Regions from separate parts of the Sporosarcina contaminans genome, predicted to be linked through region 2. Evidence: riboswitches for the same ligand, from Rfam matches in the RefSeq annotation. Region 2 holds a riboswitch; each other region holds the start of a gene.
The links. Region 2 has a riboswitch for S-adenosylmethionine ahead of ACFQ38_RS18280 (bifunctional homocysteine S-methyltransferase/methylenetetrahydrofolate reductase). Riboswitches for the same ligand answer to the same signal wherever they lie in the genome.

Region 1 (4,203 bases), on a different contig from region 2:
ATATCCTTTATGCCACTTCAATGCTTTCCGCTCCCCATAGCGAGCGAGCAGATCGGCCACTTTCCCAAATAAGGCATAGAGCAAAATTGTAATGATAATAATATCCGACTGCATGAACTGTTGTGCAGTCATTGCCAAGTAACCGACACCCCGTGTCGATGCGATTGTCTCTGCCACAATTAAAGTCATCCACATTACGCCTAAAGAATAGCGTAGCCCAACAAAAATGGATGGCAAAGCACCTATGAGCAATATTTCTTTAAAAAGCCTCCAGCCCTTCAGCCCATACATTCTGCCCATTTCAATAAATCCCGGATCGATATTGCGTATGCCATGCAGCGTATTAATATAGATTGGGAACATTACCCCGATCGAAACTAAGAAAATCTTAGCTCCTTCATCGATTCCAAACCATATGATGACAAGCGGCACGAGGGCCAAGTTTGGGATATTGCGGATCATTTGCAATGTCGTATCCGTAAAAGCATATGAGAACTTTGATAGCCCATTTGCTATACCCAAAATGAAGCCTATTCCCCCGCCAATTACAAGCCCGATTAACGCTCTCCCTAAACTCGCAGCCATATGGTAAGTCAGATCCCCAGATACTACTAATTGATATAAGCTTTTCAATACTGTCAAAGGTGCGGGCAGCAGCTGTGGGGAGACGAATCCGCCTGATACGACCACCTGCCAAGCAACGATGATGAAAATTGGAATAAGCCATGGAATAGCCGTCCGTTTCAACTGAATCACCATCATTCTTCCTCCTTACTTCTTCGGAACCCGATCACGAATGTCGATTTTATTTGGAATCAATCCGATTTCATAATAAGTATCCGCCTGCTTTTGTTGTGCCTCTATAATTGAATCGTCAATACGATCAACAGCATATTGCCTGCGGTCGACTGCTCGCTCAATCACTTTTTCGTCAATTCCTAACATGTTAGAGACAAGCTTAACGACCTCATCTTTATTTTCATTCGCCCACTGATCGGATTCATCTGTCGCTTCTAAAATTAACTCGACTAATTCGTGGTTCTTTTTATAAAAATCCTCATTCGCATAATAGAATGTGCGGTTTGGATAGCCATAATCTTTGCCCTCCGTTAGGTTAACGGTCTTTAAATCAACTTCCACACCGGCAAAAAACGGATCATACGTTGCAAGCGCGTCGATTTTATTCGTCTCAAAAGCTGTTCTTTGCTGTGCTGCATCTTGCAAATATACCCACTCAACATCATCTATTGAAAGGCCGGCATCCTCGACTGCCAAGATGGCCAAATAATGATGGTTGCCGCCTTTCAATGCACCGATCTTCTTCCCTTTCAACTGATCAACTGAAGTGATCCCTGAATCTTTATGAACTAACAACCCCACACCTTCCGGATTCGGCAAATCTGCGCCTACATAGACGAACGGTTTATTGCCTGCTTGCGCATTAATGCCGGAGCCATCTGCTGCATGCCCAAAGTCGATATGCCCTGTAAACAGCCCTTCTAACAATGTGCCTCCATGAACGAATTCCCGCCATTCTACCCGATAGCCCTCTGCCTCCAACTTTTTCTCTAATATTCCACTTTCTTTCAATATATTTAATGTGTTTCCTTTTTGGAAACCAACACGCACCACCTTTTCAGAGGCTTCTGCGCTGTCTGAAGCCTTCTCCCCGCTGCATCCTGCCAATGAAAACAATACAATTGCAGCGAAAACTATTAAGTAAAATCCTTTTCTCATTCATATATCTCCTATTCATATTAGTTTACTTGGTTTTATACATAAAAATTTTTCACTGCTTGATTATATAATGACCATGAAATAGGTCGAATGATTTTTCCTCTTTCCCTCCTTGAATAACAATTTGGAAAGGCTTCTCCCCACGTGACTCTAATTTATGCTGTACAATTCCTTTCCCAATTGGTTCATAAAAGATAATCTCCACATCACCAATTACAACTGCCTGACCTTGTGCATTTAACTTTTCATCAGTATATGCATCTTTGACAGGTGCGTTCAGCAATATGGACCATTGCCTAACAGATTCTTTCAAATCTTTTACGGCAAACGATAGGGAAGCTATTTTCAACGCCTCTCCATTTGGATGGTCTGCCATGACCTTCTGCTGTATCAAATCTTTTTCCCTTTCATCATCCTCCGCTTCCCATTGAATAATAAACGGTAGCTCAGGGCCCTCTTCATCTGTACCTGCGTAAAGCAATTGCCATTTTACAACCGAGCCATCCGGTCTCTTCCTATGGAGTGGCACCGGTCCGGTCACTTTTAATCCATGTTCCTTGAATCGTTGTGCCACGCCTTCAATATTAGTCGTCCGAATAGCAAAGCGGGCAAAACCTTCCCGAAACTCATCTCTAATAATTGTAGAAATTAAACTAAATGACGGATGCTCTGTATTTTTCACTAAATTACGGTCATATGTTCCTAAAAACTCGATATAGGATAAACCAAAATAGCTTAACCCGTTATACGTTCCCCGATCCTCATGGACACCGCCTTCTACTGCATGAAAGCCAACAGCCTGAAATTCTTGCACTGCTTTCTCCGGCTCCTCTACAAAGTGCACAAGATGATCAAATACAAATTCCATATCTTTTCCCCCTTAAAATAAAAATCCCTTCTATAAGAAGAGAAATTCATATCCGCTTCTTATCTTCCAAGTTACAACTTGGCGGAATTAGCACCATACCTAAAGGTTGGTTGCTGAGACTTCAATGGGCCACTCCCTCCATCTCTCTTGATAAGATACAATATGTAATTAGTACATACTTTACTTGTTCCCTTACACAAAGTCAAACATTATTTTAACTATTCTTATCAGTTTAGTATGAATAAGAAAGAAGACTTAAGATCGCTTTGTTAACACTTGCTTCGAATGGTATCATTCTTCTGCCAAAAGATTAGTACTTTATACTTGGCGATACATTATTTCCATAAAAAATACACACTCAGACATGAATGTCCAAATGCGCATCTCACTAACTTCATTACTCCTCCACAACAACTTTCTATACAAGTGACTATCTCTTGGATAGAAAGTCTTGTAATGACTTCAATGCAACATAATAGAGCCACCATCTGTCATAATTGTTTGACCCGTAATATATTGAGAATCCTCCGATGCTAAGAAGACGGCAACCCGACCGATATCCTTTTCAACATCTCCAAAGCGCCCTAAAGGAATTTTATTTTTGACCGCTTCATAATACTCTGGCTGTGCCTTCGACCACGCCTCAACGCCTGGAGAATATGCAATAGGGCTAATAATATTTACATTAATGCCAAAGCGTCCCCACTCATTTGCAGCTACACGGGATAATCCTCGTATTGCCTCTTTGGCAGCAGCATATGCACCCTGCGTCTCATGACCAGCCAATCCAGCACCGGAAGCAAAATTAATTATATTTCCCTTCGACTCCTTTAAATGTGGCAAAGCAGCCTGCATTAAATAAAACGTTGGATAAAACCCTGTTCCAACAGATAAATCCAGATCTGCCTGAGTTGTATTTTCCAATGGCACTTGCTTAGAAGCATGCGCATTATTAACTAATACATCCAACCGACCGTATTTTTCTACGACTGTATTAACAATCTTATACAAATTGCCATGATCCATTAAATTTGCTTGAATGAACATAGACTTTGGAGAATGAGTTTGAAGCTCCTTCAGCATCTCTTCTCCCGTCTCTTTATTCACATCCACAATAGCTACGACAGCACCTTCCTTTACCATCGCCTTCGCCATTCCACCTCCTATCCCACCAGCTCCGCCAGTAATAATGACAACCTTATCTAACAATTTTCCCATTTAAATTCTCCTCTTTTCATGAGTCTAAAACTATTTTAACACTAAAATACTTTTGTATAAAACAACAAGTTCTTCGGTTATCTATATATTGTTTGCCGATGCATCCATACATAATACATTGCTTCTTCTAATTAAAGCCTTAAAAACGGAAAGCATAAATAAATGCATAACGACTGCTTTCATACAAATAAATACCTATAATAGCGCATAAAACAAAACAACAGCGCATAACCGCATGTAGAAACACATAAACTTCTCATGGTATTAAAACAAGACTTTGGAAGCTTACATTAGAAGAATGTGAATATCGGTGTTAAAATCCTCAATAATAACGGTTTAAAATTCCCCAGTTTTTACGGATAATCTATTTTGAGAGAGAT
Region 2 (4,203 bases):
ACTGCATGCAAAAAATTTACTGGAATTGAGTCAGCATCCATCGCATGCAAACTACGCGCCATTGCAATGACATCCGCTTTCGTTTCGCGCATGCCGACAATAACGCCGGAACACGGCGAAATACCGGCCTCTTTAGCTAAAGATACCGTATTGACACGATCTTCGTATGTATGCGACGTTGTAATGTTATTATGGTGGGCTGCCGACGTATTAATATTGTGATTGTATCGGTCAACGCCCGCTTCTTTCAGCCGTTTTGCTTGTTCCGGCTTTAAAATGCCGAGACAAGCGCACACCGTCATATCACGGTGCTTTGATTTAATTTCTTTGACTGCGTCAACGACAATTTCAAGCTCCCTGTTCACCGGTCCACGTCCGCTCGCAACGATACAGTACGTCCCTGCATTTACAGATGCCGCTCGTTCAGCACCTGCGACGATTTCTTCCTGCTTCATCATCGCATACTTTTCAATTGGCGCTTTTGAAACAATCGATTGGGCACAATATCCGCAGTTTTCCGGACATAAACCTGATTTCGTATTGATGATCATATTCAACTTTACTTTATTCCCATAATAAAAACTCCGGATTTTATATGAAGCATGCAACAACAGAAGCAGCTCCTCATTAGGGCAGTCCAAAATGGCCATCGCTTCTTCATCCGTAATGTCCTCGCCTGACAGCACACGATCCGCTATGGCATTAAAGTCGAGTCCCCTCAATGCGATCGCCTCACTTTCAGCACTTTATACATCCTGTGGCCGAAAATGCCTGCCAAAACCGATAATAGGATGTCTTTCGGCAACGGAGGAACCATCCACGCCCATGCAACTGCATAACTGAATGCATCCGGTGCAGCTGCCCAAAACTTGTACGAAAAATACATCCAATTCGTGCCGAATAAATAATTGATGCTCATCCCGACTAACGCAGCAACGATATAGCTCTTCAAGCTCCCATACCTTTCAACGATCAATCCCGCTACGTATGCAAGAAGAATAAATGACAAAACAAAACCAAAAGTCGGGCTTAAAATAGATCCAAATCCGCCTTGAAATTTTGCGAATACCGGTGCCCCTACAAGCCCTAATGCCATATATACCGTCATCGATATTGCACCTAAACGGCTTCCTAAAATCAAACCTGCCAAAATAGAGAAAAACGTTTGCAACGTAATCGGCACCCCACCAACTACTAAGAACGGCACAAACGTTGTAATATTCGCTCCGATCATCATAAGTGCTGCAAACATTCCGCAATAGACAAGGCTCAGTGCACTCATAGAACTTTTCGTTTTCACAGTTGTCGTAGTCATTCAATATACACCCCTTTTGTTTTCTGTTAATAGAATAATAGCTGACACCATTTGTGTCAACCCAAAAATATTTTAAGTTAACTCAAATAGTACAATAAAAAATCGACAGCTATTTTCGCTATCGATTTTTCAACGTTATTTATCTTCGCTCTTAGGAAATAAAAAATGGGCAAGTACCCCGCTCAGGACTGCTGCTCCAATCGTAATCCAAACACGATGCATACCCGGAACTTCCTGAAAGCTTTTACTGAGCATAACCCATGCAATCCCAGCAACCAAAAGCGCAATTGGAACGGAAAATTTGAAAATCCTCAACGTTTTCACCTACTATTTTCTATTCGTACGCCCATTCTATCATAATTCAGCTATTGACGTATGAAACAATAAAGGGTATGATACTTTAAATTATTCTAATAACTGCATATCTATTCTTATCAAGAGAAGCTGAGGGACTGGCCCGTCGAAGCTTCAGCAACCAGCCATTATTGGTCAGGTGCTAATTCCAGCAGGCATACTTGCCTGATAGATGAGAAGGAGCGATCTTTATTCGCATATTCGAAGCCTTCTTATTTTCAGAAGGCTTTTTATTTTTATTTCAGCAAATGACCACTCTCCTTCGCAAGCATAATATCCATTATTCTGCGGATATTCATAACGTGCTGAATCAAAAATAATTATTTTCATCTATTCCTTGATTGAACAATATGCAAAGAAAGGGTGGAAAACATGACATTACTTGAAAGATTGAAGACAGATATTTTGACGGCGGACGGTGCGATGGGAACATTGCTTTACTCATACGGAATCGACTTTTGCTACGAAGAGCTAAATGTAGAAAAACCAGAAGTGATTGAAAAAATCCATGAGGAATATATCGCTGCAGGTGCGGACATCATTCAAACCAATACATATGGCGCCAACGCATTGAAATTATCTCGCTACAGCATGCAGAATCGTGTGAAGGAATTCAATACAGCTGCAATGGGCATTGCCAAGCGGGCAGCCGCACGCAGAGGACAATACGTTTTAGGGACAATCGGCGGATTACGTGGAATCCGTAAAAGCGATGCCTCTTTGCAAGAAGTTCTCCATATTGTCCATGAACAGGCTGATGCTTTATTGTCCGGAGATCCTGACGGTTTATTGCTTGAAACGTACTATGATTTTGAAGAGCTGACGACAGTTGTCGAGGCACTCAAGAAATTAACAGATGTGCCTATCATCGCCCAAGTTTCCATGGAGGAACCGGGAATACTCCAAAATGGCTTGGTGCTGAACGAAGCATTGCATAGGCTTTCCGATTTAGGGGCTGATGTCGTCGGAGTCAACTGTCGGTTAGGTCCTTACCATACAATCCAAGCATTTGAAAAAGTGAATCTCACGGATGGACTTCTGCTCTCCGCAGCTCCGAATGCCAGTTTGCTTGATGTGGAAGATGGGCGAATCGTCTACTCATCTGAAGCTGATTACTTCGGAAAAGCAGCCGCTTTACTGCGCGATGAAGGGGTTCGTCTGATCGGCGGCTGCTGCGGCACGACACCTAAACATATTGCAGCTGTTAAAAAACAATTAGCCGGCTTAAAGCCGGTTACAAAGAAAGAAGTTAAATCCCAAAAACCGATTGTAATACGCGATGCTGAACCTGCATTATTCGAACCCATTCATGAAAAGGCCAAAAGAGAACGGACAGTCATCGTCGAACTGGATACGCCTCGCCATTTAGAAACGGAAGCTTATATTGAAGGGGCGAAACAGCTTTATAACGCAGGAGTTGACGCTGTAACGATGGCAGACAATTCTTTAGCCTCGCCACGGATTAGCAATATGGCGATGGGCTCTATATTGAAACAACAGCATGCTATACGACCACTAGTGCATCTAACTTGCCGCGATCATAATCTAATTGGCTTGCAATCACACTTAATGGGGCTTGATGCACTTGGTATCCACGATATTTTGGCAGTTACTGGCGATCCTACGAAGGTCGGCGATTTTCCGGGAGCAGCGAGCGTCTACGACGTATCGAGCTTGGAATTAATTCAACTCATTAAGCAGTTGAACGAAGGCATTTCCTTCTCCGGGAAACCGCTCCGCAAAAAAGCGAAATTTTCAGTAGCCGCCGCCTTCAATCCTAATGTCCGAGTATTGGATCGTGCCGTTAAGCGGTTGGAAAAGAAAATTGAGTGTGGGGCGGATTATTTCATTACACAACCTGTTTATACGAAAGAGAAAATCGAGGAAATATATGAAGCGACAAAGCATTTGGATACACCGATTTTCATAGGCATTATGCCGTTGACGAATATTCGGAATGCCGAATTCCTGCATCATGAAGTACCTGGTATTAAGCTGTCTGAAGATGTACTTGCACGGATGCGCGATTGTGGAGATGACCGCGAACGGGCTACAGCGGAAGGTATTGCTATCTCAAAGGAATTGATCGATACAGCGGCGAAACTTTTCAATGGCATCTATATCATTACACCATTTCTCCGATACGATATGTCATTGGAGTTAATAAAACATATCCAACTATTGGATGGGAAGAAGGAGAGGGAATTTGTCCATGCCGAAACATCTTATTGAACAGCATCTTGAAAAGAGAATCCTCATCATAGATGGGGCGATGGGCACAATGTTGCAAGCCGAAAACTTATCTGCCGAAGATTTTGGGGGCGAAGAATACGAAGGCTGCAATGAATATTTAAATGTACTGAGACCTGACATTTTAGACAAAATCCACCGTGCTTATTTGGAAGCCGGTGCAGATATTATTAGCACAAATACATTCGGGGGAACCCCCCTCGTATTGGATGAATTCAGCCTCGGCCACCTATCACATGAAATTAACAAAAAAGCGGTCGAAATTGCAAAAGCATGCGCGAAGG
Region 3 (4,203 bases), on a different contig from region 2:
TCCTTCAAATTAACCCCGGAAATCCATTGGGCGACAACAGACCCATGCAAGCAACCTACTAGATATCCAAAGATTGAAATAATCGTTATCCATATAAGCATGTCAATTCCCCCAGACTGATGTGTTTTCATCATACGCTGGCGGATGGGGAAGGTTCAATATGTTTTAAGGTAAATATATTGAATATGTTTATTTTCAACGAAACTACAATCGTTTATTTGAAAAAAAGTCGATGGTAGGAGAGGCTTTTCTATGCAGCAAATGATTTCGGATTAAAATGCAATTTTTGAGGTATCTAAATATCCGGAAAAAGATACAGACGTGATCCGAGGGAATAAGATCACGGCGGAAAATATTCAGACGATCAAGGATTTGGACAAGGCATTGGCTTATAAGAGGCGGATTTCTTATGGTGGTTTGTTGAAGGAAATACATAAGGAGTTGCAGTTTGGAGATGTTGAGGACGGAGATTTGATTTACATTGATGAGGATTCGGATGAGGTGGCAAAATGGGGCTGTTGATGTGATGGCATGGAGGTTTAAGGAATTATGTTATTAGAGAAGGTAAAAACATATGAGAGTAGCTGTCTTTTCTGACGAGCTACTCTCTTTTTTTATTTTCCGGAACTTAAATTTAGTTCATTAATTTCTTTTTGAAATCTTTTTTCAGCGTCTTGTTTTATTTGTTCATGTTTCATTTGAATGTCATTTTGTTCATTTACAGAGATACTCTTATTTTCCTTTGGCCATTTTAGTCGAACCTGACTTGAATCATAACTTGTTAAAATTGCAGGAATAAGATAAAAAGACCAAGAGTGAAACTTGTTGCAGAGAAAAATTATGGAAACCCTCAACGGCAAATGCCTGACTGGAGCGATAGCGGAAGAAATTTAAGGAGTTCACAATTTCACTGCACCTGAACCCTCTTGGCTCAAAGGAATAAATGGATTCGCCATTGGATAAGTTTTAGCTTGTTGATAAACGCTCGCATACTAAGTTGCTTTTCTGCAAGCGTTTTTCAAGCCGAGCTGTAGATTCCTTCTCTATTACTGAAAATAAAAAGACTGTAGATAAAGTGAAAAGGTACTTTGTCTACAGTCTGGAGGCATCTCTACATGAGATGCCTCTTCGTATAATTAATCTACTGTGTAGTTCTTATGGGAAACAACGGTTAAATTGGAAGCTACGCCAATTCGGTCGGCGTCATCTTCTGAAATCTTTACAATGACCGAGTTCTCGAGTATTTTATGAATCGTTCCATTTACTCTATGGTCATTGCGGACGAAGGAAATCTCTTCGTCGATATGACGCGCAGCGACAAAATCTGAAACAGGTTTTTCCTTACGTGAAAAAGTCAATCGAATCACTCCTACCGTTCATTCTCATCATCTTTCAAAATGAAAAAATGCTTAGGCCTGTCCTAAGCAATCAAAAGCATGATGGAAAACAACTGGTTGTAACCGATCTCTATCAAGTTGTCTATTGATAGTATACCATAAATTGTCGAACTTCGCTGAAAGTAGAATTGCAACATAAGTTTCAGAAAAATAATAAGAATCTCTTGACTTTTAAAATTGGTCCTCCTATACTGTACAACAAGATGAAAAACTGAATCACCCATACTCTTATCAAGAGCGGCGGAGGGACTAGGCCCTGCGATGCCCGGCAACCAGCAAGTGACGAACTTGCAAAGGTGCTACTTCCTACAGATTCGTGCAAACGGTCTGAAAGATAAGGGGAGGAATAAGCGAAAGCGTAACCCTCTTCTTAGCGAAAGGGGTTATTTTTTTATTCCAAAAACCCCCAACGCCTCCGCATTGCACATTATTTGTTGCATTTTCATCTTACACTAATACTTTGGAGGTAATACACATGACTGCAAACAACTCTCTTCAACCGGAAACACTTCTTCTACATGGCGGCCAAAAGCCAGATCCAATCACAGGATCAAGAGCCGTACCAATCCATCGGACGACTTCGTTCGTTTTCCGCGACACTGAACATGCACAAAACTTATTTGGCCTGCAAGAAGCGGGCAATATTTACACTCGAATCACGAATCCGACTGTAGCGGTATTTGAAGAACGCATTGCGCTACTTGAAGGAGGTACAGCTGCGGTCGCACTATCTTCTGGCATGGCGGCAATCGCGTTTTCGATTTTAAACATTGCGGGCGCTGGCGATGAAATCGTAGCGGCAAGCAATCTATACGGTGGAACATATAATTTATTCGCAGTGACGCTGCCGCGCTATGGCATCAATGTGAAGTTCGTCGACGCTACGAATCCTGAAAACTTTAAAGCCGCAATTACAGATAAGACAAAGGCTTTATTTGCTGAAACAATCGGAAATCCAAGCTTACACGTTTTAGATATCGAAGCGGTGGCGGAGATTGCTCATGCGCATGATATACCGTTGCTCATTGATAATACTTTTGCTTCACCTTATGGCTGCAATCCGATTGAATTCGGGGCCGATGTAGTGATCCATTCCGCCACAAAATGGATTGGCGGTCACGGCACGACAATTGGCGGCATCGTAGTCGATGCGGGCAAATTTGATTGGACGAAAGGTAAATTCCCTTTGTTTACAGAGCCGGACGAAACATATCATGGTCTTCGCTATGGCGTCGACACGGCGACAGCTGCATTTGCCACGAAGCTTCGCGTCCAATTATTGCGTGATTTTGGTCCTTGCTTGGACCCAGATAGCGCGTTCAATTTCCTCCAAGGTTTGGAGACACTTCATCTCCGAGTAGTGAGACATAATGAAAATGCTCAGAAAGTTGCCGCTTTCCTACAGTCCCATCCATCTGTTGAGTGGGTAACTTACACAGGTTTGGAAGACCACCCTTCACATGAGCATGCTAAGAAGTATTTGAAAAACGGCTTCGGTTCCATTATTGTTTTCGGCATTAAAGGTGGACGTGAAGCGGGGCGTAAGGTAATTGACAATATCGAGATTTGGTCGCATGTCGCCAACGTCGGTGATGCCAAGTCATTGATCATTCACCCTGCATCCACTACACATCAGCAATTGTCTGCTGAAGACTTGGAAAACTCCGGTGTAACCGAAGAGCTGATTCGCTTGTCTGTCGGTCTCGAGTCGCCTGAAGATATCATTGCAGACTTGCAACAAGCGATTGAAAAAGCAGCGCCGGTTACAGTTCAATAGGTTCATAAGTAGTTGCAGGGGACATTCCAATGCTTCGCTTATGATGCAATAGCATCTTGTTTAGAATTGCAACATAGTGAACTAAAGTAAATGCCCCTGCGCTTTTGAAAGGAGGTGGATGGAATGCCGTCATTCAAAGCAGCGATCTTAGGTTTTGGCACTGTCGGTGAAGGTGTGTATAGAATTTTACAAGAGAAGCGTGAAGAAATAAGAGAAAATACAGGTTTCACGGTTGATGTCGTCACCATCCTTGTGAAAGATAAGACGAAAAAACGCAAGCCGATTAGTGGTGTGAAAATTACCGATAATATTCGAGATATCTTAGACGATCCGGAAATAGACGTTGTGTTCGAAGCAATTGTCGGGGAAGAGCCTGCTTACACATATTTATCAGATGCGATAGAAAAAGGCTGCCATATTATAACGGCCAATAAAAAAATGTTTGCTAAACACGGTCCAGCTCTATTGAAACATGCAGAGTTCCGTAATGTGCAAGTTGGTTTTGAAGCGACAACGGCAGGCGGTGTCCCGGTCATTCGGACGGTTAGCAATCTATTGGCCGGTGACCGCATAAAACGGATTCAAGGAATCTTAAATGGTACTTCGAATTTCATTTTGACGAAAATGCGTGAAGAGGGATCGCCATTTAAAAAAGCGCTATTGGATGCTCAGAAAAACGGCTTTGCGGAAGCGGATCCATCCGATGATGTGGACGGCACAGATGCATTCCGTAAGCTGATGATCCTAAGCTCTCTATCTTTCGGTCAACAACCAGATTGGGAAGACGTCCCGGTGGTAGGGATCGAGCATATTCAACCAATTGATGTGATAGATGCTTCAAAAGGCGATCTTCGATATCGTCACGTTGCAGATATATGGATAGATGACAACGACAAGCTGTTAGGTACGGTAGGACCTGTCTTAATTGGAGCGAATCATCCGCTTTTCAGTATAGACGGTGTCGACAATGCAATCATTATAGAAACAGAATATCTTGGACAGCTGACTTTAGTCGGTCCTGGCGCCGGC

Region 1: another riboswitch for S-adenosylmethionine. It lies ahead of ACFQ38_RS13450 (VOC family protein); the one in region 2 lies ahead of ACFQ38_RS18280 (bifunctional homocysteine S-methyltransferase/methylenetetrahydrofolate reductase).
Region 3: another riboswitch for S-adenosylmethionine. It lies ahead of ACFQ38_RS11920 (O-acetylhomoserine aminocarboxypropyltransferase/cysteine synthase family protein); the one in region 2 lies ahead of ACFQ38_RS18280 (bifunctional homocysteine S-methyltransferase/methylenetetrahydrofolate reductase).

The regions. Positions count from the first base shown of each region.
Region 1 covers NZ_JBHTLT010000111.1:14,901-19,103, forward strand. Annotated here, with positions in the region: gene ACFQ38_RS13440 (ABC transporter permease subunit) at 1-759, opposite strand, end outside; gene ACFQ38_RS13445 (aliphatic sulfonate ABC transporter substrate-binding protein) at 772-1,737, opposite strand; gene ACFQ38_RS13450 (VOC family protein) at 1,790-2,605, opposite strand; SAM riboswitch class I at 2,662-2,762, opposite strand; gene ACFQ38_RS13455 (SDR family NAD(P)-dependent oxidoreductase) at 3,068-3,823, opposite strand.
Region 2 covers NZ_JBHTLT010000134.1:6,199-10,401, reverse strand. Annotated here, with positions in the region: gene bioB (biotin synthase BioB) at 1-722, opposite strand, end outside; gene ACFQ38_RS18290 (biotin transporter BioY) at 719-1,315, opposite strand; gene ACFQ38_RS18285 (hypothetical protein) at 1,451-1,630, opposite strand; SAM riboswitch class I at 1,744-1,848, shown strand; gene ACFQ38_RS18280 (bifunctional homocysteine S-methyltransferase/methylenetetrahydrofolate reductase) at 2,042-3,901, shown strand; gene metH (methionine synthase) at 3,882-4,203, shown strand, end outside.
Region 3 covers NZ_JBHTLT010000090.1:2,781-6,983, reverse strand. Annotated here, with positions in the region: gene ACFQ38_RS11935 (glycerol-3-phosphate acyltransferase) at 1-101, opposite strand, end outside; gene ACFQ38_RS11930 (protein rep) at 322-522, shown strand; gene ACFQ38_RS11925 (DUF2187 family protein) at 1,137-1,367, opposite strand; SAM riboswitch class I at 1,623-1,738, shown strand; gene ACFQ38_RS11920 (O-acetylhomoserine aminocarboxypropyltransferase/cysteine synthase family protein) at 1,873-3,174, shown strand; gene ACFQ38_RS11915 (homoserine dehydrogenase) at 3,298-4,203, shown strand, end outside.